DNA from 3 places in the Shewanella sp. DNRA4 genome. Region 3 is predicted to be linked to each of the others. Evidence: riboswitches for the same ligand, from Rfam matches in the RefSeq annotation. Region 3 holds a riboswitch; each other region holds the start of a gene.
The links. A riboswitch is a leader RNA that binds a small molecule or an ion and turns the genes downstream of it on or off. The one in region 3 is predicted to bind lysine.
Positions count from the first base shown of each region.

Region 1 (10,198 bases), on a different contig from region 3:
TCTTAGCTGCCGCAGTCCTACCATTGAGGGACAACTCACAGAGATCAACGAAGGGGTTAGTACAGCCTATGTACAACTCCGAGAGTTACTATCCACCTTCAGATTAACCATTAAGGAACCCAATCTGAAGAATGCGATGGAAGCAATGCTTGAGCAGCTCAGAGCAAAAACCGATATCAAGATCCACCTCGATTATAAGCTTTCCCCCCAATGGCTAGAGGCGAAACAACATATCCATATTTTGCAGATCACCCGAGAAGCAACGCTCAACGCTATCAAACATGCCCGCGCTAGCCATATCAATATTCGCTGTTATAAAGATGAGCATGGTATGGTTAATATCAGTGTAAGTGATGATGGTGTAGGCATTGGCCATATTAAAGAACGGGATCAGCACTTCGGCATAGGCATCATGCATGAACGTGCCAGCAAATTAGGCGGCACGGTTGTATTTAGCAGCAATGATCCGCAAACTAGTCGCAAAGGAATTACTGGACAGCTCGAGCCAGAAAATCCAGACTCGCCCCTTGAACCCCATAGCACATCCAATTTATCACAGGGCACCAAAGTCACTTTAATCTTCCCTTCTCAACAGGAGCCTACACATGGGTAAACCTTATTCTGTTCTGGTGGTCGATGATCACCCTCTCTTACGTAAAGGTATCTGTCAATTGATCGCCTCAGATCCAGACTTTAACCTCTTCGGTGAAGTGGGTAGTGGTTTAGATGCTTTAAGCGCCGTAGTAACTGATGAACCTGACATCGTCTTGCTCGATCTCAATATGAAGGGAATGACTGGCCTCGATACCCTCAATGCCATGCGCCAAGAAGGCGTGACTTCACGAATCGTGATCTTAACCGTTTCAGATGCCAAACAAGATGTTATTCGCCTATTACGTGCGGGAGCTGACGGTTACTTACTCAAAGATACCGAGCCAGATTTGCTGCTCGATAAACTCAAAAATGCCATGTCAGGCCACAGAGTGATCAGCGAAGAAGTTGAAGAATATCTCTATGAACTCAAAAATGCCGCCGATGAACAAGAATGGATTTCAAGCCTCACCCCAAGGGAGCTACAGATCCTGCAACAACTGGCGGAAGGATTAAGTAATCGTATGATTTCAGAGCATTTACACATCAGTGAAGGCACTGTGAAAGTGCATGTCAAAAACCTGTTGCGTAAAGCTAATGCCAAGTCGAGAACCGAAATGGCGGTAAGATATTTGAACAATTGATATTGGATAAGTGATAGACTTACTCCATTAAATAATAAAGGCAATCAATAGATTGCCTTTATTATTTGTTGATATTCACAGCGAGCGGTTATAGCCCTTTTTGCACAAATTCATACCAACTAAGTAGCGCTTCTTCTAAATCTTCTAGCCCACAGTAAGCCTCAGATTCAGCATCATAGAGGGACATCGCCTCTTCGAGTTCATAATCCTGCTCAAATCCTAAAGCATTAGCGTAAATTCGTGCCTGCTCCTCATCCAGATCTAAGGTAATATCTTTGCCGATAAAACGCCAAGAAACTCGCTTACCTGTTTGAATTTCTTTGATAATATCGAGCACTTGCTGAATTTTGGCTAACTCAGGCCCCAACTCTTCTGAAAACCATTGGCCCAGTACCTCATGGTCCATGCTAAAGCTGGCTAAATACATGCCAGTCAAACTGTTACGCCGAAATTCATATTCCATTTTATCTTCTCAATACATTACAACTAAGGCTAATTTTAATCTATTTCATCATAAGTTGCTTGGCCAGCAATTTACTCATCTAGCGCTGAAGTTATTGTGAGAGGAAACGACGCTAGGCTTCATTTCCACTGTAAAATCAGTTAGCTTTACCCGATGATTTAGCATGAGATGGAATGTGACATGCACGAAGGATTTATCTATAGCATAGTGCTTAGCGGCGCACGAGCTGGCTCAACCTTAAGCCCAGAACAACTTGAAAATTGGGACCCTAAGGACGGGTTGATTTGGGTACACCTACGTTATCGCCACAAAAAGGCTCGCCATTGGGTGTTAAACAGCGGTCTTAATAAAGTCGAAACCGATGCCCTGCTCGCCCAAGATACTCGCCCTCGAGCCGTATTGGCAGGGGAAGGTGTATTACTGGCACTGCGCGGTATTAACTTAAATCCAAACTCAGCACCTGAAGATATGGTCGCCGTGCGAATTTACGCCGATAGACAGCGCATTATTTCCACCTGTGATCGCGAGTTGCAATCGGTTAAAGATGTGGCAGAACTGATCATGGAAGGCACAGGCCCCACCACCACAGGAGATTTTCTCCTCGCCATTTGTGAAAAACTGACTACACGTAAAGTCGATTTTATCGATACGCTAGAGGAGCAACTTTCAGAATTAGAAGAACAAGTTGTTTCTGGCAATGTTAAAGATTTACGTACTGATATTGCCGAACTACGCCGACAAACCGTAGCCTTGCGCCGCTATTTAGGCCCACAGAAAGAAGCCTTCACTAAGATGCTGTCCGATCAATTTGTGCTGTTTAATGAGCCCGAAAAACTTAAGATGCGCGAAACCACGGATAAGCTTATTCGCACAATTGAAGACTTAGATGCACTGCGTGATAGGGCCAATGTGACCCAGGAAGAATTACTCAGCCAGCAATCGGAGCAGCTAAACAAGCGCTTGTATTTCTTATCCTTAGTCTCGGCAATTTTCTTGCCTCTGGGCTTTTTAACCGGTTTGCTTGGGGTCAATATCGGCGGTATTCCCGGTGCGGATAACGCATGGGCTTTTGCGACCTTCTGCGGTATTTTAATATCGCTGGTTGCCCTGCAAATGGCGCTATTCTATCGCTTTAAGTGGTTGTAGACTGTAATAAAAAACGCCAATCTCGAGATTGGCGTTTTGTTTTGCAAATTGCCGTTAATACGGCAATTCAAACAGATTGGTCATGACTTTATAGAGCTCTGTGCCTTGATGCACCGACGCCGAGGCAAAATGGAGTATAGGCACACAATCCTGGGGTAAACTGAGTGCAGTCAGCTCCTGCGCACTGCCATATAAGTCGAGTCGCAGCAGATTGACTAAGGTCTCACCCGCCGCAAGCGGCTCTCCCACGGGCGCCACATATTCCACCAAGCCCGCCATAGGCGCATGGTACTTTTTGTAATCCTTAAGATAACAGCCAAAACGCGGCATCTTAACGGGTTCCACTTGCTCGGCAATCACCCCTCGATGGCTTAAATAGGCCAAAATGCCTTTAGCATCGACTAAAGCATCCTCAAGGCAAATGCGTTCTTGGCTCGCCAGTTCCAAGGTAAAAGCTGAAACGGCAATATTGAGATCCCGCCCCTGCGCTTTCGCCACTTCACTCAATTGCCACCAAGGACAAAATGCCGCCTCATCCATTGAGCCACCAAAACTATTGGGGATCACCAATGTGTAAGGAATCGTGAAAAACTGCGCCGCTGCAATATCATATTCAGGGCAATACAAATGTTTACAGGATTTAGGCCCAGTATGCAGATCGAGCACTATATCCGCTGCATGGGCCATAGCCTGTAAGCTAACCGCCAATCTGTGGCCCGTGGTCACGCCCCAATCGTTACGTAACCGCTGCAGGCAAGCTTCAATCAAGGTGCTGCGATATGCTTGAATAAGTTCGCTATCGCTAAGCTCAGCATGTTCACTGTACCAAGCGGGTAAATCTATCGCGTGATTTAAGTACTCACGATTCCAGTTTACGCCAGTGATAGGGTCAAAACGCCCCAGTGTAAACTCACCGCTTTTTTGATTAATCCCCAGCGGATTAGCCAAGGGCACTAAGGTAATTTCCCCTAAGATGTCGCAATTTTCCAACTGCTTCATCAATTGATAAATCACCGCATTGCCTTGCACCTCAGCACCATGGACATTAGCCTGAATATACACTTTAGGGCCAGATACATGACCACTTGGCTTAAAGTGATAAATCGGCAGCGTCAGAGCCTGCCCTGCGGCAAGCTCCCCAATTTGCAGAGACGATGTTGTCGGCAACATACTAAACGCCTTCAAACAAATTTTCGTGCAACGCTTTAACCACTTGTGCCGCTTCGGATTCGGCCACTAACACACACAAGTTATGCGGGCTGGCGCCTTGGCAGATCATGCGCACATTATGGGGTTCGAGCACTTCAAACACGCGGCGACAAATACCCGCAGTCGTAGCGATGCGATTACCGATAATCGCCACCAATGCTAAACCATCCTCCACACGCACGCGGCAATGTTGCGATAATTCTTGCAGCAACGCTTCACTTAATAAACCTTGCCCGCTTGAATCGGAGCCGGTTTTATCTAGAGTGAGCGATACGTTAACTTCGGAGGTGGTGATCAAATCCACACTGATCTTGTGTCTTGCCAATGTGGCAAAGGTTTCAGCCAAGAAGCCCTGCGCATGCAGCATTTGTAGGCTGTGCAGATTGAGTAGCGTTTGGTCGCGGCGCAGCGCCACCGCGCGGAACACGGGTGCATCTTCAACCTGATGGCGGATCCAAGTGCCACCTTTTTCAGGCTCCTTGCTTGAACCGACAAACACTTGAATTTGTTGGCGCACGGCCGGAAGAATCGTCGCAGGATGTAATACTTTAGCACCAAAGGTCGCCATTTCGGCGGCTTCGTTAAAGCTGATTTCGGCAATCGGATGGGCATTTGGCGCGAGGCGCGGATCGGTCGTATAAATCCCGGCCACATCGGTCCAAATCTCAACCGCTGAGGCTTTTAAGGCTTCGGCTAACAGTGCCGCAGAATAGTCGCTACCGCCACGGCCGAGAGTTGTGGTTTGCCCCGCTTCATCGGAGCCAATAAAGCCTTGAGTCACAATCACTTGCTCAGATAGCAATGGCTGTAAGTGTTCACGGGATAACACTGCAATTTGCTCAACCTGTGGCTCGGCGCGGCCAAAATGGCTGTCGGTGCGCAACACACGGCGCACATCGAAGGCACTTGAGTTGGCGCCTTTTTCGCGCAATACCGCCGCAAATAATGCCGACGAACACTGCTCGCCAAGGGACAATAACTCATCCATGGTGGCCTTACTGCGCTGGGACGCCAGCGCTTCGCTTAATACCGCCATACGGCTTAACAGCTTATCTAACGCGGCAGCAACATCATTAGGGCGACCGAGTTTATCTAAGATAGCGTATTGAATCTGCGCAATTTGCTTTAATCGTTGTAAGCGACCATCGTCGTTAATTGACTCTTGGGTCAGTTCAACCAACAGGTTAGTCACGCCACTAGAGGCGCTAACCACCACTAAACGGCAATCGGGATTACCCAGTACAATCTCGGCGCAGCGATTCATTGCACCGTAATCGGCGACTGAAGTACCACCAAACTTTGCGACAACAAGGGACATTAGCGCACCTCCGCAGAAGCAGAATACACGGCACAAACAAGGATAAGATATTGATTAACTAACATGATTACGCTCCGAACTAACTTCGTTCGAAGAGCCTGGTGCTCAATGATACGCACCCCAATAGAAGGGAAACAGCAATCGTCACCAGAAGCTCTCCACCAATTACAGGTGACAATCGTTAGGATTCAGCCTAAGCGACCGACATAAACATGCAGCAACCATATCTATGCCTCGGCGTTAATCTCCCTCATCAATCATCGCTGGAGTTTGTGCTCCTCTGACTGACTACCTAGTTAACGCTCCTCTTCTGTTCCTTTCCGCCGGAAAGGGACGAAAAAAGTAGCAATAAACCCCTAATGAAGTCAATGCTAATTTCACACACTATATACAAATTCAATAAACGCATTTAAAAACAATGGGAATTTAAAACGTTTGCGACTCATGCCAAACGAGAATAGGGAAAAATCAATCAGATCTAGCAAAGAAGAAAAACAAACTAGCCTTGCCGTGAGATCAGCAAAGCTTAGCCAGAGGAGCGATTAAAAGCGTCAATCGCGGTTAGGTGACCAAGTCCGGTAGCTCATAAACCAAACGCACATAGTCGTTAAATCGACCTAAACACACCTCTGTTTGCCCGGCTAATGTACAAGGCACTAAACTCACCTCGCCCTGTTCCACCATGTAGATAGCGTATTGATTAAACTTTTTCCCCAACTGCAAGGCCATGCTGCGATCAATAAACACGGCCCAGCTCTTCTCCATATGGGATAAATCTGGCGATGCCCCAATCAGTGCACGATAGGGACTGCCTAATAATTCAATTTCACGTAGAAGTTGGCGGTCGAGTAATCGGTTTTGGCTGGGAGTGAGGAGGGTTGAAGCGGGATTATGGGCGGTAATTACAGCAAAGGAAAAATCACAGGATAATGCTTGAGTAAGCAAAAACAACGGCGTTTGATAATGCTGCCACAAATCTTGAGTCATGTTGTCCATTGGTAGTCTAGTCGAAAAATGAACCCGCGCTAGTTTAACAGAGAGCCTAAAAAATCCAAAGAGGCGTGAACTGGCTCACAAGAATTAAAAATACATTAGTTATACTAATCAATGACTAAAGTAAATATCATGGTAAATCAGCGTCTCAGCCTGAAATTTGTTAACATTTCATTTGTTAACAAATGCCTAAAACGAGTACAATGTCGTCATTGGCCAGTTAAGCAGATAACATTAAGTTTGCTTAATCTTGACAAGGGTTTGTTAGATTCCTCTGCGAAATCACCTTATGCTGGCCAGACATCTTTTAAAATGTGTTCTACATTTGATTTATCATTTAAACATTTTAAAAAAAACAATAGTTAAGGAACTATTTTTAACTATTGCTTATCGAAGTTGATACTGGTTACGTTTTATCGTATTACACTTTAAACGTTCACTTATATACATCCTGACGTGTAGCCGTGAAGATCTTCCCTTTGAAGCACAGAGCAGTAAGTGGAAGTATCAACATTTTATGAATATAAGAATCCGATGTAAGTGATTCTTATGGTTAGAATATTGGTTAAAATTTAGGTACTTAATATGCAAAATCCGCACATTCTGATCGTTGAAGATGAAGCCGTTACCCGTAACACGCTAAGAAGTATTTTCGAGGCAGAAGGGTATGTGGTAACTGAGGCCAATGATGGCGCAGAAATGCATAAGGCTATGCAGGAAAACAAAATTAACCTCGTGGTTATGGACATTAACCTACCAGGTAAAAACGGTCTGTTGTTGGCACGTGAATTACGTGAAATCAACAACATCGGTCTGATCTTCTTAACAGGCCGTGACAACGAAGTCGACAAAATCCTTGGACTTGAAATTGGCGCGGACGATTATATTACCAAGCCGTTCAATCCTCGTGAATTGACGATTCGTGCTCGCAACCTTCTGACTCGTGTTAATAGCGCAGGCAATGAAGTCGAAGAAAAGAGCTCTGTAGAATACTATCGTTTTAACGATTGGAGCCTAGAGATCAACAGCCGTTCTCTCGTCAGCCCACAGGGTGAATCTTACAAACTGCCACGTAGCGAATTCCGCGCTATGCTGCACTTTGTTGAAAACCCAGGCAAAATCTTAACTCGTGCCGATCTACTGATGAAGATGACTGGCCGTGAGTTAAAGCCACACGACCGTACTGTTGACGTGACTATCCGTCGTATTCGTAAGCACTTCGAAAGCTTGCCAGATACGCCAGAAATCATCGCTACCATTCACGGTGAAGGCTACCGTTTCTGCGGTAACTTAGAAGACTAATCTTCAACTTACCGTTTGAACGCCATAAAAAACCAGATCCTAGGATCTGGTTTTTTTATCTCTGCAAAAAAGGTTTTAGCTGTACGAAATAATACCAATCACATTAAATATCTAATCAGTTCAGAGCCTCACAGGCATTTCAATCCAAGGCGCATTGACGCAGAAATGGTCATTCCCTTTTAAGTCAATGCAACACCGGAGTGGGATGTCTGTGTGGCTCCCAAAGGGCGGGTTTCAACGCGCTTTATACTGCGTTTAAGGCTTTCGACAGAGCACCACTATGCCTTCAAGCCTTCGCCTTGTCTAAAGCGCGTTGAATTCCCGCTGAATGAACAGATATTTAATACGATTGGTATAAACAAACTGGAAATCCAAAATACAACTCAGTGAACTGGAATATTGAGCGCCAGATAAGTATTGAGTGTGTTGTGATTAAACTAAGCAGCGTACTGTTAAATAAATAGGCTTAACTCAGAATCATACAAAATAAAAAAGAGTGAGGACGTTACCCCACTCTTTTAAAAACGCCACTCTGGCATAAATGCCAGTCTGATATAAATGCCAACCTAAAGCTGAGTTATTTGCCGCTTTTAAGCTGTCTATCGAGGAAATCCGCCAGCGAGCGGTATAAGTGATTACGCACTTTCTCACCGCGCATCGAATGCTTAGACCCCGGATAATCAATCATCTGGAATAATTTACCTTCGTCCTGCAACGCCTTATACACGCGAGTACTGTTTTCAAACAACACGTTATCGTCCGCCATACCGTGGTACATCAATAACCCCGACTGATAGTTTTTCACATAGGGGAACACGCTACTGGCTTCGTAACCTTGTTCATTATTCGCAGGATGGGCGAGATAACGTTCGGTGTAGTGAGTGTCGTACAAGCGCCAATCGGTGACGGGCGCGCCCGAAATCGCCGCCTTAAAGTAATCCGGCGCCTTAAACAAACTCATCAAGGCCATATAACCGCCGTAGCTGTGGCCATAAATCGCCACATTGTTGCTATCGACAAAGGGCAAGCTGCGCAGATAATCGACGCCAACCTTTTGGTCGTTCACTTCCGCTTCGCCCAAGTGACGGTAAATCACCTGTTCGAACTTAGTGCCTCTGTGGGCACTGCCACGGTTATCCAGTTGAAATACCACATAACCTTGCTGCACTAAGTATTGGGTAAAGTAATCCTGCTCACTCCAGCTATTCGTTACCAATTGCGCATGTGGGCCGCCATAAACACGCACCACCACGGGGTACTTTTTGCTCGCATCGAAGGGCACAGGTTTAAAGAGGCGCGTTTGCAAGATTTGCCCATCTTCCGCCTTAAGTTCTTTAAACTCAGGCTGTTGCCACAGGCCTGCATAGTCATACAAAGGATGACCTACTTTGACTTGGTTTTGCTCCACCCACGCCAGATGTTGGCCCTTATCGCCGTGCAAACTGATCTGCGGCGGCTGAGATAAGCTATTGAAATAATCCAGATACACGCTTTGATTATCGGCAAATACCGGATCGTGCATCCCAGCCTCGCTGCTCACGCGCTCAACTTTGCCACCCGCTAACGGCACACGGTAAAGGTGTTTTTCGATTGGGGTATCTTTACGGCCAGTGAAGTACACCCAACCTGCGGTTTCATCAATATATTCCAGCTCATCGACAGCCCAATTGCCCTCGGTCAGTTGCGTCTTCAGCTTACCTTTTAGGTCAAACAAATACAGATGATTAAAGCCGTCACGCTCCGAGGCCCAAATAAACGCCGATTGTTGCTTTAAGAAGTGCAGGTCATTGTTAAGATTCACCCAAGCATCGCTGCGCTCTTTGACTAAGGTTTTCGGCTTGGTCAGCGCATCGAGCGCCACCAGTTGCAGGTCTAATTTTTGTTGATCGCGGCTCTGCCACTGGAAGGATAAATGCTTGCTATCCGGCAACCAATCGACGCGAGGCAGGTAAATATCCTTGTTTTTATCATCGCTTAAGGTGACCCAATTGATGGCTTTATTATTCAGGGTCACAACGCCCAGTTGGATCTCGACATTGTTTTTGCCCGCCGCCGGATAACGCTGCTCGGTAAGCTTAATGCCATCGGCGTAGATTTCATTGCGAGTAACTAACTCGACGCCTGACTCATCGATACGGGTAAAGGCGATGGCCGACTCATCGGGCGCCCACCAGTAACCCGTCATGCGGCTCATTTCTTCCTGCGCCACAAATTCCGCCATGGCATTTTTAATCGCGCCGCCACCGTCAGTGGTCATGGCCTCAAGCTTTTTAGTCGCTAAATTGAGCACATACAAATTTTGGTCCCGCACGAAGGATACAAAGTTACCCTTGGGCGATAGGCGCGCATCGGTGGCAAAGCCCTCGCCTATCGGCAGTTGGCTAACGCTGTTATCCGCTAAGGAGAAGTAATACAGATTACCCGAGGCAGGGATCAACAGCGCCTTGCTATCGTCCACCCAGAAATATTCCATAATGCCGTCGCCATAAATACGTTGGCGCTCGCGGCGGGCCTTTTCTTCATCGGACAGTT
Region 1 covers NZ_JABAIP010000003.1:58,071-68,268, reverse strand. Annotated here, with positions in the region: gene narQ (nitrate/nitrite two-component system sensor histidine kinase NarQ) at 1-613, shown strand, start outside; gene HG547_RS03935 (response regulator) at 606-1,235, shown strand; gene HG547_RS03930 (YacL family protein) at 1,324-1,698, opposite strand; gene HG547_RS03925 (zinc transporter ZntB) at 1,879-2,844, shown strand; gene HG547_RS03920 (succinylglutamate desuccinylase/aspartoacylase family protein) at 2,899-4,014, opposite strand; gene lysC (lysine-sensitive aspartokinase 3) at 4,016-5,371, opposite strand; lysine riboswitch at 5,515-5,689, opposite strand; gene HG547_RS03910 (DUF3293 domain-containing protein) at 5,933-6,367, opposite strand; gene arcA (two-component system response regulator ArcA) at 6,950-7,666, shown strand; gene HG547_RS03900 (S9 family peptidase) at 8,244-10,198, opposite strand, start outside.
Region 1: linked by a shared signal. The riboswitch ahead of lysC (lysine-sensitive aspartokinase 3) and the one ahead of HG547_RS09970 (Na+/H+ antiporter NhaC family protein) in region 3 are both predicted to bind lysine.

Region 2 (10,198 bases), on a different contig from region 3:
TGTCAAAATACTCAAAATAGTCACCGTGTCTTTTGTCTTTAACATACTCTTGGGTCGAGATGATTTGCCCATTTAGGCCCCAAGTGGTCTCAGTTCCTTGCAATAGACCATCAACGCGATGTTCTTCACGGTTAAGTTTGCCAAGATTAAAATATTGACTCACGCAGGTTGGGTCATTGCAGATCTTGGCGGTGACTTCACCTTCGGGGCCAAAATGTTCGCTGATGCCGACTTCTTGGCCATCTTTAAAGGTGGTTTTGTAGCGGATATTGCCGCCATTCCAATAACCCGTTTCGAGGCCTTGTTTCACACCATTTTCATAGTGCGATTCAACATACAGTTGGCCGGTGGCAATGTATTTTTTAAGCAAGCCATGAAGTTGGCCTTGCTCGTTACGAAAGCCTTGCTCATATGGTTTGCCATCCTCAAAGTAACATTGATACGCACCGCGGAATTGCTCGCTGGTGAGTTTTTTACCTATTTTGTTATCGGCGAGGGCACTGGCGCAAAAAAGCATATCTTTGTTTTTGTAATAAACCTCAGCCTTATAATGGCCGTCGATCACTTCGGTCGATTGTTTTAGATAGTACTGAGCCTGTTTTTCATCTTTGACAACCTTCCAATGGGCATCGAGTAAGACCTTTTCCGCATTGGCATGGGTACTGATAAGTACGAGTGCTCCTAGGAGCAGTTTTACAGTAAATGGACGCATAACCGCTCCTTAAGGCAAAGGTTTAAAGGTGAATTCATAGGGGATATCGCTGGGTTCTTTGGCTATCGTCATATAACTCACCTTGGCGGCTGGGCCTGCAACACTCAAATAGCGCCCATCGACTAGCACCTCGTTAATCGGCAGCTGAGTATTTTCGGGGAGTCGAATGGTTAACAGATTGCCTTGGGCATCTTCGACCTTAAAGTAATTGTTAAGATTGCTACTCGGCTCATTGCCATATCCCGTTTGCGTCAGCCAAGATTGTAAATCGATTAACCAAGGGCGGTCTGTCGCGGCCAGTTCTAAAGGCTGCCAATGGATATCACCTTGGCAACGGATCTTACCCTTGATCTGCTTATCGTAGAAAAACTGCCGCACATGATCCGGAGTCATCAACATATAGGCACTGCCGCTTAGGGCATTGGGAACAAACTGCCAAGTGACGGGATTTTTACCCTCATTAAAACCCTGTTCTATTTCAGGTTTACAGGCGGTCGCCAAAGCCGCTGACATGGGAATAGATAGATTATGGCCATTGTCAGACACCAGTTTTATCCCTTGGATCGTATTGACCTCATTTTTAGCGCTATCTAGCGTCGGATTGGTGAAGCTACCTAGGCTGGCGTTACCAAACTCGGTGGGAGGATTTGCCAGATTTTTGTTGTACTCGGTAAATTGTACAAAGCGAATCGTCTTGGTTTGAGTCAACTCCGGTTGGGGTTGTTTCTCGATTAACACCACGGTTTTTGGGGTCTCATCGAGCTTGAGTAACAGTGCGTTGCTGGTGAGGTGATGTGGCTCATCGGCCCCAATTAATTGTTCTAGTAGCTCCTTTTCCGTCGCCGTTAACCAGGAGGGATAATTACCTTCGCGACGGGCCTCTGCGATCATGCCTTTAAACTGTTGGAAAGGCAGATTAATACTCTGATCCTCACTCTGTTTTGATATGACTTTAAACAGTTTCGCCTCGGCATCGAGCACCTGGATTGTTAGGCTGGCATCGCCAAAGGTGTAAGGTGTTGCCAGCAATTCATCCCACGACTTTTCGACGATCTTATTCGTCTGTGGGATAAGCGTTAGCTTGGCATTAATATGGTCTATCTGCTTGAGTTTATTCGCAGTGTTATCCCACCCCGTCGCAATAATATCGGTTGCAGATTCAATCGAGGGATTATAATTCCTCGCCCAACCTTTACCGTGCTGCCAGAAGTGAATGTCAATCGGTTTACCGTTAGCATCAAAGGCGCTTAAGTCCTCATAACGTACATCGGCTTCCACATATTGCGGGCTCATATTGTGGACAAAGCGCAATTGCAGATCTTCAGGGGTATCAGTACCCCAAGGGCCAACATTATCTAAAATACCTTGTTGGTCTGGTAATAAGGATTTTATAAATGCCTCATTATTGGGGCGATACTCCTGCGGAACCTCGCTAATGCGGTATAGCTCCTTTTGCCGATCATCCCTATCGCGCTCAGCATCAAATCTATCATCGGCATGCCAAAGCGTGCTCATGATATACGGCCTATCCTTAGGCGCCATCAGGGTTCGATGGGTGAAAGTACTGCCTTGGCGCTCTTCCCGTTGAAAAAACGCCATGCTCTCTAACCAACCGGTTTTACGGTTAACTTCGAACTTGCCATAGGCCTTATACTTGCCTTTTTCACCTTGTAACACGGCGATTAATTTATCTTCACTGACCTGCTCAACCGTCCAAGTTAAGCGCCCATCCATGGGGGCGCTTGTGCTGTAACCGACGCGAGGCTCAAGCGCCACAGGCAAGGTTGGGGCTTGTTTAAACAAGTTATTAAGATTTTGCCAGCGCTCAAATAACTCCTTGATATCTTTTTGATCCATCTTGGCAATGGGGGTTAATAGACGGACTTCACCATTGTTAAATTCCACATTAAAGCCATCTTTAACCAACTGAGCGATTTCATTGGATTTGGCTTTTGGGTCGATATTACTCACTGGGATCGGCATGCCATAATCGCTAATTTGCAGCAGGTTAGGTTGGATAAAAAAGCGGGCATTATGGGTTAGTGGTGTGGTTAAGCTGGCCGCCTTACCTTCTGTATCTTGTAACTGGTAATCCAGCAGCAATCGTGCCTGCAACACTTTGCGGGTTTCGAAACCATCGTTGAGGTGTGAAGTAGAAATAATCTGATACTCGCGCGAAGCGGGAATACTTGCTGACTTATCAGAAACCTGATTATCGCAAGCCGTTAACCCAAGCGTGAGCGTGACAGTGGTACAAAGTACCCTGCATATCCCTATAGCCATTTGAACTCCATTTGTAACTTATGTTATTGAAATGTAATGATATTAATATGTTGTTTGGCGACATTATACACAAAAATGCCCCTATGGAATAAAAAGCTCACGCCAATTTGGGCGCATGATCAACCATAAATTGGCTATTGATGGGTGGAGAATTATTAAATGGGCGGCATAAAGCTAATTGCCCTGACAAGCTCTCATCCTTTACTCTTGGTAAGGCCGCTAGATAACTCACAAGCTAGGGAATATAAACCAGTGGTTAGCTTGTTAAATGGAGAAAGAACGATGAGCCCAGATCATAAGCCAGAACTAACCACACCACCTTTCCCTGTCATTCCTCAGGAAGCCTTTGACTGGTATGACGAATATGCCCACGGCATTATCGACCGCCGTGAGTTTATGGCTCGCCTCGCAGGTTTAGTGGCACTGGGTTTTACCATGACCACGCTGACGGGCGCACTAATGCCTAATTACGCCTTAGCCGAGCAAGTCTCCTTTAACGATCCCAGCATTCAAGCCAGTTATGTAAAGTTTCCATCCCCCGATGGCTATGGTGAAGGCCGCGGTTATTTAGTCTTGCCAAACGCGTTGCTGATCCCAGGCCAAAAGGCGGGCGATCCTAAGACCTTAGATCTCAGTAAAAAAGCCGCCGTGGTGTTAGTGGTACATGAGAACCGAGGCTTAAATCCCTATATCGAAGATGTTGCCCGCCGCTTAGCGGCCAAGGGCTATATCGCCTTTGCCCCCGATGCGCTTTACAGCCTTGGTGGATATCCTGGTAATGATGATGCGGGTCGCGCCATGCAAGCGAGCCTTGATAGAGCCAAAATCGAGCAGGATTTTATCGCCGCCGCGCGTTTTTTAAGGGCGCACCCGCAGAGTAATGGCAAACTCGGTGCTGTCGGATTTTGCTTTGGTGGTTATATCGTCAATATGCTCGCCGCCACCATTCCCGATGAGCTTGCGGCAGGCGTGCCTTATTATGGCACACCCGCAGCAACTGAGCTGCGCAGCCGTGTGAAAGGCCCGTTGATGTTGCAATTTGCCGCATTAGATCAACGGATTAACGATACATGGGCCGAGTATGAAGCCCTGCTAAAGGCTAATAAAGCCGATTACGTCGCTTATCTTTACCCGAATGTGAATCACGGTTTCCATAATGACTCCACCGCCCGTTATGATGAGCCAACGGCTGAGCTCGCATGGACAAGAACCTTAGATTTTTTTGGTAAACATTTACTCGTATAAGTCCATTTAGCGCTATTGCAACGCTTGAAAGGTGGATGTTTCTTGTGTTACCAACTTGTAGGTGATTCATTGTTTTATACGCGAGTGGGATCAAAATACTTGCTATCAGTTCCCATCTCGCTAGAATGCCCGCTCGAATACCTTTAAGTAGAGGCGCGCTGCCTATGACTACTTGTGCGGAGGGTGATGCCGCAGATGTACAAGGAAAGGAGTCAGCGCCGAAGTAGCCAGGTCATCAAACCGAGCTGCTGGTTTTGCATCAAATAGGTGCAAGACTGCCATAGTCATCCACTATGGAGCGCTACCTGAAGGGGCTGAGGAGTAATACCTCCCTATAGGTTTTGTTTCTTTATCCTCTCGGTAGATCTCCACCCGTTTTTTGGTGAAAAGAGATCATGGACATTAGTCATTTTGCTGACTCAGGTTGGTCAGTACTTCCCCCTTTGTTAGCCGTCGCCTTGGCGATCATCACTCGTCGCGTACTGTTATCCCTTGGCGTAGGGATTGTGGCCGGCAGTTTGTTACTCAATCAGTTTTCTCCCCTTGATTCATTGCACTATATGTTCAATACCGTGCTGAAGATTTTTTGGGTCGATGGCGCACTTAATCGCGACAATATCAATATGTTGCTGTTTATGTTACTGCTTGGTGGACTCATTAGTCTGATGACGGTTTCTGGCGCCACCCGCGCCTTTGCCGAGTGGGCAGCTAAGCGCGCTAAGACCCGTCGCGGCGCAAAAGGCTTAACTGGTGTGATGGTGTTTGCGTTTTTTATTGACGACTTTTTTCATAGTTTGTCGGTTGGCGCTATTTGCCGTCCGGTGACCGATCGCTTTCAAATCTCCCGCGCCAAACTGGCTTATCTTTTAGATTCTACCGCTGCGCCCGTGTGCGTATTGATGCCCATTTCTTCTTGGGGCGCTTATATTATCGCGCTTATCGGTGGCATTATGGCCGCCCACGGCATTAGCGAGCAAAGTCCAATCTCAGCCTTTGTTGAGATGATCCCGATGAATCTCTATGCCGTGTTTACCCTGTTGATGGTGTTGGTGGTGATTATCTTTCAAATGGATATCGGCCCGATGCGTAAACATGAAGCATGGGCGCTGGAGGGGAAGCTTTGGGATCCGTCTAAGCCTCGTCCAATCGGCTTAGATATGGAAAGCCCTGAAGAAAGTAACGGTGGCATGATCGATATGGTATTGCCGATCCTAACCCTCACAGGCGCGACCGTGTATTTTATGATTTCCTCTGGTGCGGCAGTGTTGGATGAAAAAGGGCTGCCATTTAGCGTACTTGGCTCCTTTGAAAACACCAATGTGGGCTCCTCGCTAGTGTATGGCGCGCTGTGCAGCTTGGCGGTGTCAATTGTGCTTGCGCTGCGGTTAAAATTGGGCGCTAAAAACTGGCTTAAAGCCGCCCCGCAAGGAGTGATGGCCATGCTACCTGCGATCAATATCTTGCTATTTGCATGGGCGATTGGTGCGGTTGTTCGCGATGTTGAGACTGGCAAATATCTGGCCTCCCTCGCCAACGGTAACTTGCCAATGGAAGTGTTGCCTGCGGTGGTGTTTGTGTTGTCCTGCGCCATGGCATTTGCCACCGGAACCAGTTGGGGCACCTTTGGTATTATGTTGCCACTGGCTGGCGACATGGCCGCAGCCAGCGATATCGCATTAATGCTGCCTATGCTTGCCGCAGTGCTTGCGGGCTCAGTGTTTGGCGATCATAGCTCGCCGATTTCCAGCACCAGTATTTTGTCGGCCACGGGGGCAGGTTGCCACCATATTGACCATGTGATGACCCAGCTACCCTATGCCTTAGCCATCGCCTTTGGCGCCACCTTAGGCTATTTAGCCATGGGGATTATGCATTCAACCTTAGCTGGATTTGCCGTAAGCGCCCTGTGGTTTGTGCTCTTCACTGCCTATCATCTGCGTAAAACGAAAAATCAGCCTTTGTTAGCTACGGCATAAGGCTCTTTTACACGCTATCAACTAGGGGCCCACGGGCCCCTTGCTTTTTTGTGGGCTTGAGTAAGCCTGCATCCATTCAAGCAAACTTAAGTCATCACTTAACTATCTAATTTGTAATGTGAAAGTGGTAGACAGATGTTAAACACAACGTTATCTTAGGTTTTTAACAAGGATGAAACTTAATCGTGACCTCGATTCAGTTCATTTGCATCAGGAAGATGTGTCTTTATTTCGCAAGAAACACCTCCTGAACAATATGCGATAAGTCTCTAGGTGCTAGGTGCTAGGTTCTAGATTCTAGATTCTAGATTCTAGATTATAGATTCTAGATTCTAGATTCTAGATTCTAGATTCTAGATTCTATAAAAGCATTACAGCAGTGCAATCCCTTGGCTAATGGGTGTTTGCCAAGTGCGGTAGCCATGGAAAGATTTTTGTCGGTTCACAAAGTTGTGAACTGGTTTTTTAGCGGCCTATCGGCCGAGGTGAATCAAGGTCGTGGGTCTTCACCCCCTGATTTTTAAACAAGAGTCGACCAAGAGGGGATCAACAGCAATTCCTTCTTGCCTCTTTGTTAATAAGAGTCCTTGCTTCTCCGCAACTGAGTTGAAAGTCCCTTGGGCATTAAGCGTTCTATGCTATCGCGTCAGACGCTCGTCCCTGATTCGACTGACGCTATCTCGGCATCTGATAGGCAGGATGCCTGAATGTCGTGAAGTGCATGGTCAATGATGTTCCATACATCATACTGACATTTTCCATTTCCCTATGGATCAGATGCACGAGAACGACTATGCCTCGCTCACGCAACGAACGTAAATGCCCTTCGGCAACTCCGAGGGGGGTGGTGTATTCCTTCGGCTCAGGTGTTATAGGTCGATTGTTAAGGCATAAAAGTACCTGTCCAATTTTTTAACCTCAGTGTCAGTTACAAATAATGAAAGTTATACTTATCCGAATACTTTAAATAACTTAATAAAATCAAATAAATGGATGTTATGATATGAAATATGCACTTGTACCCCTTTTGTGTTTATGTCTTTCAGCATGTGGTGGCGGTGGTGGAGATTCTTCAGCAGAAACACCTACCCCACCTCCTGTCACCAAAGACCCCTTGTCTAAATTTATCAATATTAAAGACCAATATGCAGGTATTGAGTCTGTAGCTCCATTGAATACAGAAACATTAGGCCAAGTGTACAAGTACATCTTTACACTCATTCCTGAATTACTACCGGACTATAACGATCAAAGTGGCGAACTGGGTTCGACTTGCTCTGGTGGTGGAACGATTAAAATTTCGAATGGAAGCTCAGATAAAGAAAAAAATATTGCTTTCACTAATTGCGTTGAAGATGGCATGACAACTAACGGTAAAGCTACTGTGAGAGCAAACCGATTTTCCACCGATGGAATACTTATTGATAGTACCGTGATTTTTGAGGATGTTGATGTAAAAGGTACTTTAGGTCACAGTTTACTTGCTGGTACTGCACAATATGTAGAGCAGGACTTAACTTGTGCAAAAACTGAAGCAACATATAATTTAATGTTTTCAGATGTAAATAATAAAAAACAAATCTTATTTTCAAATTTTAAATTTATTAGAACTGGTAATGAGATGGTGTTATGTGGAAATGATGGTTTTAGGATACAAGGTCGCGTATTCGATTCATCTTTAGGGTTCTGGGATGTCCAAACGAATGAATTATTTAAACTTAACACTATGGTACATGCCTATGAAGAAAGTGGTGAGTTTGTTGTTAGGGGAAGTAACAGTAGTCAAGCTACATTTTCAGTTGAATTCTATAAGGAGTTAAGAGGAAACATAATCTCTAATTACACCTATTATAAAATTATGCTACATAGTGGCATGGTAAATAAAGAATATGCTTTTTTAAAGGAATACTATAAACCCTCCATATTGACCTCATTTGAGGATGCGGATAACGATGGAATAACTGATGGTTGGGAGTTGGCTTTTGGTTTAAATCCAACATCGGCTTTGGATGCGACTCAAGATTTAGATGGTGATGGCTTTACAAATTTGCAAGAGTTCTTATCTTTTGGTCATCCTAACGATAAAAAAATACTTCCTAAAATTGCTGATCTCGGAGTTACTTTATCCCATGAAACCCAAGGCTATTCTAAAAAGATTATCGTAAAAGCTGAAGTCGAAAGTGATGTAAAATCAACTGATAGCGGAACAGTGTTGACGACCTACTCAACATCTCTTCCTGTTTATTTTGATAGCGATAGTTATGCTCATTCCAATTTTTGTACTTTAACAGATAATCGGCTCGAACTGACCTGTAAATGGGATAATATATCACCAGGATATAAAGCTGTTCAAGAGATCTATTTAAATGCTGACACAGCAAATGGAGCAGAGATTAAAAGTGTTATCACTGCAAAAATACAGCATCTTGGACATGATGAGGATTTGTCGAATAACCAAGCAACAATTGATGTTGCAAGACATGCTGCTGATGTATCTTATCGATTGTGGATTGATAACCGTCAAGAGTATATGATGGAATTAGTTGGTACTTCACAAAAGCTAGCGTTTACAATTCATCAGCAAGAATCTAAATTTGGTGGCTTTGATCCTGTGACCGGCAATAAAATTAGACTGGACATACCGGAAAATATCACATTATTAAGTGCCGAATGTGTTAATAGCCATGAAAAGTATAGTTGTTTGGTTGGAAACGAAATTGTTTTTAAAGACTATCAATGGGCTTATAGTTTTACACTTGATATTAGGGGAGATAGTCAAGGGGAAGGGAAGTTAGTATTCAATTCACTCAGCTCTATAACTGGTGATAAAGTGTTATCTTCAATACCATTTCCAATAGTGGTTGGTCAATCTACAGAAGCATTACAAAAACAGATTGATATGGCGGCCGATGGTGAAAAAGTTAATGTTCCGGCAGGAATTTATATTGGTGATTTAGATTTATCTAAAAAACAAACGCTATTAGAGGCGGAATCTAAAGGTGCTAAGCTTTATAGCAGCGAAACTTCATTTTGGCAACCAAGTTTAATTATTGATAAAAATAGTAGTGTAAATGGTTTTACCTTAGCTAATCACTATATAAAGGTAGAGGGTAGTGGAGGTGCTATTACACGTAATTTATTTGATGGTACACCAAACAACCTCATGTCAGTATCCATTTTAAATAGCGGAGAGATGCTTTTTGAACAAAATATATTGATAGGTAAGGCTCTCGATAATGGTTACGTATCTAGTAATTTGGATGATGATTACCATTGCCCTAGGATTGAAAGCGGTAATTATGCTGTTGCACAAAATACTAAGACTAGACTAGTGAATAATATATATTTTGGCAATCTTTTGGATGCGCCTGATTTATATTTCGGATGTCAGTTTCTTAATGCAAGTATGTCCTCTGAATTAGAAATCTACAATAATACTTTTCTTGGGCTAGAATCTGTAGTGAAGCTTATTTATTATGGGCTTGATGAGCCATATTATAAAATGTCAATCGATAACAATATCGTTTCAAAATCTAGATATTTAATTGATAATGCTTCGTATGCTAGTACTTTGTATAAGTTTGCTTCTGGAAGCAGCATTAACTTAAGTAATAATATAGTTAATGAGGTTAGGGGCTTGTATATAGATATGCAGGACCAACAAGTTGAAGTGAATACTTTTTTTGCCGATCCTTTACTTGATAATAATGGATATCCTTTTAGTAACTCACCGGTAATTGATGCTGGTGTGCCGTTAAACGTAGATGTCGATTTATATGGTGTAGCAAGACCAATTGACGGTGATAACAATGGAACAAAAGTCATTGATATTGGTGCAATAGAGTTTAGATTAAACTGATTATGCTACATTCTTTAATTGTTAAAGCTCTAATTGCTAAACAGTGGATGCAAGTTTGCTAAATAACCAGAAATGACTCATGGAATGTAAAGCACAGGAATGGCAGGTTAGTATTACTATGAC
Region 2 covers NZ_JABAIP010000005.1:108,781-118,978, forward strand. Annotated here, with positions in the region: gene HG547_RS06925 (hypothetical protein) at 1-712, opposite strand, end outside; gene HG547_RS06930 (hypothetical protein) at 722-2,995, opposite strand; gene HG547_RS06935 (dienelactone hydrolase family protein) at 3,278-4,240, shown strand; lysine riboswitch at 4,381-4,552, shown strand; gene HG547_RS06940 (Na+/H+ antiporter NhaC family protein) at 4,636-6,216, shown strand; gene HG547_RS06945 (choice-of-anchor Q domain-containing protein) at 7,220-10,075, shown strand.
Region 2: linked by a shared signal. The riboswitch ahead of HG547_RS06940 (Na+/H+ antiporter NhaC family protein) and the one ahead of HG547_RS09970 (Na+/H+ antiporter NhaC family protein) in region 3 are both predicted to bind lysine.

Region 3 (10,198 bases):
TACGCAGAGAAAGTCCGCCAAGAAAAATACGCTCTTGATGCCAATAGCATTCGTCCCTACTTCGAATTTAACCGCGTCCTCGAAGACGGCGTGTTCTATACGCTTAAAGAGTTGTATGGCGTGACGTTAAAACCACGTCCAGATTTGCCTGTATACCACCCAGATGTGAAAGCCTATGAAATGTTTGATGCCGATGGCTCAAGCATGGCGATTTTCTATGCTGATTACTTTGCCCGTGAAGGTAAACGCGGTGGCGCATGGATGAGCTCGTTTGTAGGGCAATCCTTCCTCGAAGGTACTAAGCCTGTCGTAGTTAACGTGATGAACATTAAAAAGGCGCCTGATGGCCAACCTACCTTCGTCAGCTATAACGAAGTCACCACGATGTTCCACGAAATGGGCCACGGTACCCACGGTATGTTCTCCAAAGTGACTTACCCAAGTCTTTCTGGGACTTCGGTATCCCGTGACTTTGTGGAATTTCCATCGACTTTCGAAGAAGATTGGGCGGCCCACCCTAAAGTGTTAGCCAACTACGCCAAGCACTACGAAACAGGCAAGCCTATCCCTGATGAGTTACTGCAAAAACTGTTAAAATCCGGCAGCTTTAACCAAGGCTTCGATACGTTAGAGTATATGGCTGCGGCGCTAGTGGATATGGAATGGCACTCATTAAGCCCTGATGCACCATTGCAAGATGTAGCGACCTTTGAGGCTAATGCGCTGAAAAAGCACGGCTTAAATATCACCGCCGTACCACCACGTTATAAGTCAACTTACTTTGCCCACGCCTTCCCAGGTGGTTACTCAGCAAGTTACTACGCGTATATGTGGAGTGAAATTTTAGCGGCTGACGCCTTTGCCTATGTGCAAACCCAAGGCGGCCTAAATCGTGAGATCGGCATGAAATATCGTAAGACCATTCGCGAAGTGGGCAACAGTATTGCGCCAATGGAAGCTTACAAGAACTTCCGCGGCCAAGAGCCTACCACTGAAGGTTTACTCAACCGCCGTGGACTCAATCAGACTCAGTAATCTTAGATACTGAGTAGATAAAAATCAGCCAGCATAGTTGCTGGCTGATTTGTTTTACATTCTCAATATAAGAGCGAAGTTAAATCACGGACTTATAAAGCCGTACTTTTGGATTTAATGTGCAGACCAAAAATCGTCAATACAAACAATATGCTACAAGTCACTAATCCTGCATTGACCGATTCAGTTAAGCCAAGCACTACGTAGCCTACCATGCTGATCAGCGCAACGATTACTGCGTAGGGAAGCTGAGTCACTACGTGGTCGATATGATGGCAACTGGCCCCCGTCGACGACAAAATAGTGGTATCAGAAATCGGTGAACAATGATCACCAAATACCGCCCCCGCTAATACCGAAGCCAGCATAGGTAACATCATGGCTGTGTGACTTCCCATCGCCATATCCGCAGCTATCGGTAGCATAATCCCGAACGTACCCCAACTGGTTCCTGTAGAGAATGCAGTCAGGCCCGCTAACACAAACATTAATGCAGGTAAGAAAGCAAAGGGAATATTCCCAGTGGCTAGGCTAGCCATAAACTTACCGGTTTCAAGCTGGCCGATCACACCTGCAATGGTCCAAGCAAATAACAAGATGTAAATCGCAGGCAACATAGAGCGAGCGCCCTGCACTACACCTTTTAATACCATTGATTTTTCAACGCCTTGCACTAAGTTAAGTACCAGCGCAACCGCTAAACCAATCAGGGCACCAAAGAACAGTGATGAACTCACATCGGTTTTCTCGAAAGCAGAAATAATATTAAATTCAATGCCTTCTTTAGCTAATACTTGAGCACCGCTATCGATCATAAAATACAGGGTCGCAAATACCAGTACTGTGATAGGTAGGAATAACCCGAGGATTTTACCTGTTTCAGCTTCGGGTAAATCAGCATTAGCACCTGGCGGTAAACCTTTAGTCTCATCGTATAAATTACCGCGCATGGCATTTAATTCATGTTCACGCATAGGGCCAACATCTAAGCCCATAAACGCCACACAAAGCAGTAATAATAAAGAGAAAATTGCGTAGAAATTCATAGGGATCATTTGAATAAATACACTTAAATGCCCTGAATCCGCAAAACCATGTGCTGTTAATATACCGCCAATTAACGCAATAATATAAGCGCCCCAACTTGATACCGGTGAAATGACACAAACTGGTGCTGCGGTAGAATCTAATAAATAAGCTAACTTAGCGCGGGAAATATGGTAACGGTCGGTAACAGGCCTTGCGACAGACCCAACGACTAAACTATTGAAATAATCGTCAATAAAAACAACACAGCCTAAAAACATGGTCAGTAATTTCGCATCGCGCTTATTACGAATATGTAACCTTGCCCAATCAGCAAATGCCCGAGCACTACCACTCACAGTAATTAGAGCGGTGATCATCCCCAATACAATCAAGAAACCGAGAATGTATAAATTCCAAGAATTTACGCCATCTTCCGACCAAAAAAGTCCTTTTACACTGTTAAATAAAAACTCACCGCTGGCCACAGGAGAAAATTGATTGAGCAATAATACTCCAATCACAATTCCTAAACCGAGGGAAAGAAGCACTCGGCGAGTAAAAATCGCCAATACAATTGCAACCACAGGCGGGAGCAAAGAAAGCGCCGAATCGGCATAACTAACTACAGTCATTGATTATTTCTTCGTCAAAATACGAATGGAGGGCGACTGAACTGGTGGGAAAAGGCAATAGATACCCAAGATCACCTGTCCTATCAGTAGCGCTCCATAGTAACTATTCCTAATATCCGTATCTGGAAATACTATGGCAGTGTTGTACCTATTAGGCACAACCCCAGCAGTTGATCGTGATAAATCAAACTACTTCGGCACCAAATCCTTTCGTGAACGATCAACGGAATCACCCTACTGATCACTACTGATATTTGGTGCGCCTCTACTTCTAAGAACGCCCATACATGGGCGTGAGGCTCATAAAAACATAAGCGGCTAAGCAGTTACCACCGCGAAGCCGCTTACTTTGACTTAGCTCACAAATAAAATCAACTTAAGCTTGCAATCAACTGCGGAACGGCTTCGAACAGGTCAGCTTCGAGGCCATAATCGGCAACTTGGAAGATAGGCGCTTCAGGGTCTTTGTTGATAGCCACAATCACCTTAGCGTCTTTCATTCCCGCTAAATGTTGGATCGCGCCTGAAATACCGACTGCAATATAAAGGTTAGGTGCGACAATTTTACCAGTTTGACCGACTTGCAAGTCATTCGGAACAAAGCCTGCGTCAACCGCCGCACGCGAAGCTCCTACTGCGGCACCAAGCTTATCAGCCAGTTGCTCTAACATGCCGAAGTTTTCACCGCTGCCCATGCCACGGCCACCAGATACGATAATGCCTGCATTACCTAACTCTGGACGAGCTGAAACTGTCAGCGCTTGAGACACAAACTGAGCTTTGGCTTCAAACACTTTATCCAAGGTAGTCACAGCAGCATTATTACCCTGTGTAACCGCATCGAACGCACTGGCACGCACTGTCATCACTTTAATCGCGTCATGGCTTTGAACTGTCGCTAACGCGTTACCCGCATAAATCGGGCGAACAAAGGTATCGCTACTCACCACGCCAATCACTTCCGAAATTTGCGCCACATCTAAAAGTGCTGCCACACGCGGTAACGTGTCTTTACCCGCACTCGATGCCGCGGCGAGGATATGGCTGTAATTTGGTGCTAAGTCCACCAGCAATTTAGCCACGTTTTCGGCTAAATGCGCTTCATAAGCGCTGTTATCGGCGACTAATACTTGCGCGACACCTTGTAGAGCTTGAGCGGCTTGCACCACTGCACCACATTGATGGCCCACTACCAATACATGTACATCACCGCCGATCGCACGAGCTGCGGTGACAACTTTAGCGGTATCCAGTTTCAGCGCCGCATTATCGTGTTCTGCTAATACTAAAATGGCCATTTAGATCACCTTCGCTTCATTCTTTAACTTTTCAACCAGCTCTGCTACCGACGCAACCATAATACCGGCCTTACGTTCAGCAGGCGGCGTTACCTTGATCACCGTTTGATGCGCTTTGAGCGTCACACCTAAATCAGCTACCGTCAGCACATCTAACGGCTTACGTTTGGCTTTCATGATATTAGGTAATGAGGCATAACGTGGCTCATTCAAACGTAAATCCGCAGTCACCACAGCGGGCAACGGTAGATTTAAGGTTTGCATACCACCATCTATCTCACGAGCAACTTGAAGTGAATTACCTTCAACTTTAATTGCTGAAGCAAAGGTCGCTTGCGGCATATCCGTTAATGCAGCAAACATTTGGCCCGTTTGGTTATTATCACCATCAATGGATTGCTTACCAAACAGCACTAATTGCGCTTGTTCTTTTTCTTGTACTGCTTTAAGTAATTTGGCAATTGATACTGGTGCTAACTCTTCTTCAGTATCAATGTGAATCGCGCGATCAGCACCTAATGCTAATGCGGTACGCAATTGTTCTTGAACGGCTTTATTGCCGATGCTGACGACCACTACTTCAGTAACACTGCCCGCTTCTTTTAAACGAACCGCTTCTTCTACTGCAATTTCACAAAAAGGGTTCAACGCCATTTTGAGGTTTGCGGTATCAACGCTGGTGTTGTCAGCTTTTACCCTGACCTTCACATTGGCATCAACTACGCGCTTAACAGGCACCAATACTTTCATAGGGCTTCCTTCCTACACTTTCATGTACATGGACAAAACATTGGTGATCACCAATGCAGGATAGAGCCACTTTACGTCCTGTTAACGTTAACGTCAACCAAAGTCAAACGCTTGTTTGCATTTTTAAGACTGTCGTATTGGCCACATTTTTGAACACTTATTTGCCATATATAAAAAGTTCAAAAATTAAATAATATTTAATTTTTGTTTATTGCATAATTTTATTTGATTCGAGCAATATTAGTTTCTATCATTTAGCTGTTGTTCACCATTATCCTGTAATAAAAATAGAGTGGGACGAAAATAGATATGAGCGAATTTTTAGAGATATTAACTCACGGTCGTCGTTTTAAAGCTGCTGTAAAAGATCTTAGCGTTGAAGAACTGCGTGATTTAGCGGCTAAACTAGATAAAATTTTAGTTGAGCGTGAGTCAATGGAAGCAGAAGAACAGCAAGCTATTGCTGCTCGTAATGCAAAAATTGAAGAAATCCGTCAACAAATGGAAGCCGTTGGTTTATCAATCGACGATTTAGGTGGTGTTGCAGTTAAAGCCTCGAGCAAGAAACGCGCTCCTCGTCCAGCGAAATACCAAATTGAAGTTGATGGCGAAGTGATCCAGTGGACAGGTCAAGGCCGTATGCCAACAGTATTTAAGAACGAAGTCAATAAAGGCCGTTCTATGGATGATTTCTTAATCTAATCCAATACCGTAATGGTAATGACAATAGCCATTCGCTATTATCATTGAGTAACATAAAAAAGCTCGCGCCCTGCGAGCTTTTTTATGCCTATCCCACCCAGCCCATTGTCATTCAAGTAAATGCTTAAATTGCGTTACAATTCATCTTTAGTATTTACATCTACTTTAGGTTACTCTTTATTCACCCTCCGTCTAAGTGAATAAAAAATGCAGATAAACAATAAGATAATAATAAGCTGCGGCATAATAAGTAGTTTTGTATCTCAACCCATTTTTGCCGAGGCCAATCCCATCACTCCCGTCAATAAGTTAACTGCATTGACCAATGCAGAATTAATTCTTGCACCGGGGAAACGACTCTCAAATGCCACATTATTAGTTGAAAACAATCGGATCAAAGCCATTATTGACCAAGGTGATATCCCCGCGGCGGCACTAAAAGTCGATCTCAGTGGTTATACTATTTATCCCGGCTTTATCGATCCTTTTACCGATTATGCTATCGAGTTTGAATATCCCAAATTGCAGCTCACTCGTCCGGTATATGATATTAAGCGTATTGGCGGGAATGCTGAAAATGGTGCAATTCACGCTGAAAAAGAATGGTTTAATTACATTTACCCCAATAAAGAACGCGCACGAGATTGGATCAATAACGGCTTTACCAGTGTACAAAGTAGTAAACTCGATGGTATTTTCCGAGGCACGGGTGTCAGTCTTTCACTCGCGGACAAAACTGCCAATGAGGTAATTTATCGCGCACGCAGCCAACCTTTTATGGCCTTCGATAAAGGTACGTCAGAACAAGACTACCCCAATTCCCTCATGGGTAGCATCGCGCTTATCAGACAGACCTTTGCTGATGCTAACTGGTATAACCAAAATAAGCACAAATCGGTTAATAGTTCAGCTACACCTCAAATTGAATTTAATATTGCCTTCGAACGTTTAGATAACTTAGCCGAGAAACCAATCGTATTTGAAACAAAAAATCTGAACGATTTGTTGCGTGCAGCGAACCTACTCAAAGAACATAAGCAGCCCGCCAACTTACTCGCAAGTGGCCAAGAATATGCTCGGATCAACGAATTAAAGGCTCTGAATTATCCTTTAATTCTTCCTCTTAATTACCCACAAGCACCCGATGTGGGTACCGATGATGCCGATCGCGAAGTCTCCCTTGCAGAACTCAGACAATGGGAGCGCGCGCCCACAAACCCTGCCGCAGTAGCAAATGCAGGTATCCCCTTTGCGTTTACCCAATTTGGCATTAAGACAGAGGCGTTTTGGCCACGCCTTCGTCAAGCGATTGCGCAAGGACTCAGCGAAGATAAAGCCCTCGCGGCCCTCACCACTCAAGCTGCTGAAATGGCAGGAACCGCTGACTTGACCGGTAAACTTGCCCCGGGCTATATGGCGGACTTTGTCATTACTAAGGGCAATATTTTTAAAGACGGACAGATTTACAGTGTCTGGCTACAGGGACAAGAACAAGCCATCCGCTCACTTTCACAAGCCAAGATGTTGGGTGACTATCAGCTGACGTTGAATAATTTAACTTTAGATTTGAGCCTTGAAGAAGCAGACAAAGCAGGAAAAACCACTTTGCAAGGAAATCTGAGCAGTGGCGAGAAGAGTATTCCACTCACCAACCTCAAGCTTGAAGACGACGGCCGCGTCAGCTTTAACGCCAATTTAACTGATGCAGGCATTCATGGGATCAGCCGTTTTACCCTCTGGTTTGCCAAAGACGGCATTCAAGGCCGGATGGTAGACGCCCAAAGTCGTAGCATCAATGTTGCTGGTATTACCCTTACACCTCCCCCAAAGACGGAGCAAGTAAACACGCCTAAAGCCGATGCAACGCAAACCTTAGTCAGTCAACTTACCTACCCTAACGTCGCCTATGGTTTAAGTGAGGCGCCCAAAGCAGAGAAACTCCATATTAAAAATGCCACCCTGTGGACCTCAGATAAACAAGGTATCTTGGAACATGCGGATCTGCTAATGGCCAATGGCAAGATTGAAAAAATCGGCCAGCAACTCAACACGCCTTCTGGATATCAAGTCCTCGATGCAACGGGCAAGCACTTAACAGCAGGGATTGTCGATGAGCATTCCCATATTGCCATCAACGGTGGCACCAACGAAGGCACCGACGCAGTCACCTCTGAAGTGCGGATTGGCGATGTGATTAATCCTGAAGATGTCTCCATCTATCGCGCACTCGCGGGCGGTGTGACTAGCGCACAATTACTCCATGGCAGCGCTAATCCTATTGGTGGCCAATCCCAGTTAATAAAAATGAAGTGGGGAGAAAGCGCAGAACAGCTAAAGTTTGCCAATGCCCCTGCCAGTATCAAATTCGCCCTTGGCGAAAACGTCAAACAGAGTAACTGGGGCGAAAAGTTTGTGCAGCGCTTCCCGCAGACGCGCATGGGGGTAAAAGCCTTATTTGAAGAAACCTTCGATGCAGCACTCGCCTATGAGAATGCACTGAAGGATTATGATGATTTACGCAGCAGTGAGAAGAAGAAAACCCTCTCACCACGCCCAAGTTATCGCCTGCAGGCGGTGGCCGAAGTGCTTAAGCAACAGCGCGATGTGCATATTCACTCTTATGTACAGTCGGAAATCTTAATGTTCCTGCGCTTAGCCGAAGCCTACCACTTTAAAGTGCAAACCTTTACCCATGTGCTTGAAGGTTACAAGGTTGCCAGTGAACTGGCTGCCCATGGTGCGGGCGCCTCGACCTTTGCCGATTGGTGGGCCTATAAATTCGAAGTCTATGATGCGATCCCGCAAAATGCGTGCCTAATGCAAAAACAAGGTGTGCTGACGAGTGTCAATTCCGATGACTACGAAATGCAGCGCAGACTCAACCAAGAAGCAGCTAAGTCAATGATGTATTGCGGTATGTCAAAGGAAGATGCCTGGAATATGGTGACCATCAACCCAGCGAAACAGCTCAGAGTCGATGAGTATGTTGGCTCACTCACCCCAGGCAAAATGGCCGATATTGTGCTTTGGAACGCCGAGCCGCTGTCGATTTATGCCAAAGTGACCCAGGCTTGGGTTGAAGGCAAACGCTACTTCGATCGCGACCAAGACCAGCTTGCCCAGCAGCAAGTGGTGGCTGAGCGTGCCGCTCTTATCCAAAAAATTCTCAGTAGTGATGATAACGCTAAGGCGGGTGAAAAAGTTACACCGCTTAACGAGCCACAATGGCACTGCGATACCCATTATCAGGCTTGGGGCCAACATCATCAGGGAGCAAAATAATGAAGCACTTACCCACGACCTTGCTGCTGTCGACACTGGCCATCACCTTGTCCGTGCAGGCACATAATCTCATCCCTACGCCTAAACAAACTCACGGTGTGTTGATTAAAAACGCCACTGTGCATACGGTCAGCCAAGGGGTTTTAACCAATACCGATGTGTTGATTGAAAACGGTAAAATCAGCGCACTAGGGCCACAGTTAAGCGCCAATGAGGCTGATGGCCAGATGCAGATCATCGATGCTACGGGTAAACATTTATATCCAGGCCTTATTGCACTGGATACCAGTCTTGGCTTAGTGGAAATCGAGATGGTTCGCCCGACCGTAGATAACGCTGAAGTCGGTGACTTTAACCCGCAAATTAGTGCAGCAACGGCTTACAACCCGGATTCGGAGCTGCTGCCAACCATTCGCTATAATGGCATCACTCACGCACAAATTGTCCCTAGTGGTGACGGACTCGCAGGCCAATCGGTGGTCGTCGATCTCGATGCGTGGACCATTGAAGATGCATTGCACCCCAGTGAAGGCCAATTTCATGTTTACTGGCCACAGATAAAACGCATGCCAGAGGATGAAAAAGGAAAAGCCAAAGCGATTGAAAAAAATCAGCAGGCGATCAATCAACTCATCACTGCCTTTGAAGATGGTTACCGCTACTTTTTGAGCCAAAATACACCGGATGCCGACCACAAGCCTAATCTGCGTTGGCAGGCCATGTTGCCACTGTATCAAGGTAAAGCAACGCTATTTGCCCACGCAGACAGTGTTAACCAAATCGAGCAAGTAATTGCCCTGACTAAAAAATATCAATTTAAATTGGTCATTGTCGGCGGTTATGATGCGTGGCGATTAGCTTCAAGTTTAAGGGAAGTGAATGCCAGTGTGATTTACCCGCACACCCTAAGCCTACCTAAACGTACAGATGAATCGGTAGATTTACCGTTTAAAATCCCGTCGTTACTTGCGAGCGCAGGCATTCCCTATGCGCTTGGCTTTTCATCGGATTGGAACAGTCGTAACCTACCCTATGCCGCAGGTTACAGCGCGGCTTATGGCGTTACGGCAGAGCAAGCGTTGAAATCTGTCACGTTAGATGCTGCAAAGCTGTTAGGGATTAACGATTTAGGCGCTATCGAAGTAGGCTATCAGGGCAGCGTTGTGCTGAGTGACGGAGATATCCTCGACCCCATGAGTAACAAAATTGATGCGATCTGGATTGAAGGAAGACAAATAGATCTGAATAATCGCCACCAGCAGCTTTATCAAAAGTATCTTAAGCGATAGAATTTACTGAGATAAATCGCACAGCACCGCGCAGTCCATGGGACTGCGCTTCTTTACCCTTAATCTCAGGTCAAACCATGAAAATCATCCTCTCAAGTGCATTAGTCCTCCTGCTTAGCGCCTGTGCCAGCGACTACAGTTTTAATAGCAATTTAGACGGTGAGGCGATTAGTGACTACTT
Region 3 covers NZ_JABAIP010000008.1:18,050-28,247, forward strand. Annotated here, with positions in the region: gene HG547_RS09965 (M3 family metallopeptidase) at 1-1,035, shown strand, start outside; gene HG547_RS09970 (Na+/H+ antiporter NhaC family protein) at 1,128-2,696, opposite strand; lysine riboswitch at 2,776-2,972, opposite strand; gene HG547_RS09975 (FAD-binding protein) at 3,068-3,994, opposite strand; gene HG547_RS09980 (electron transfer flavoprotein subunit beta/FixA family protein) at 3,995-4,744, opposite strand; gene HG547_RS09985 (H-NS family nucleoid-associated regulatory protein) at 5,054-5,446, shown strand; gene HG547_RS09990 (amidohydrolase family protein) at 5,654-8,728, shown strand; gene HG547_RS09995 (amidohydrolase) at 8,728-10,017, shown strand; gene rcsF (Rcs stress response system protein RcsF) at 10,095-10,198, shown strand, end outside.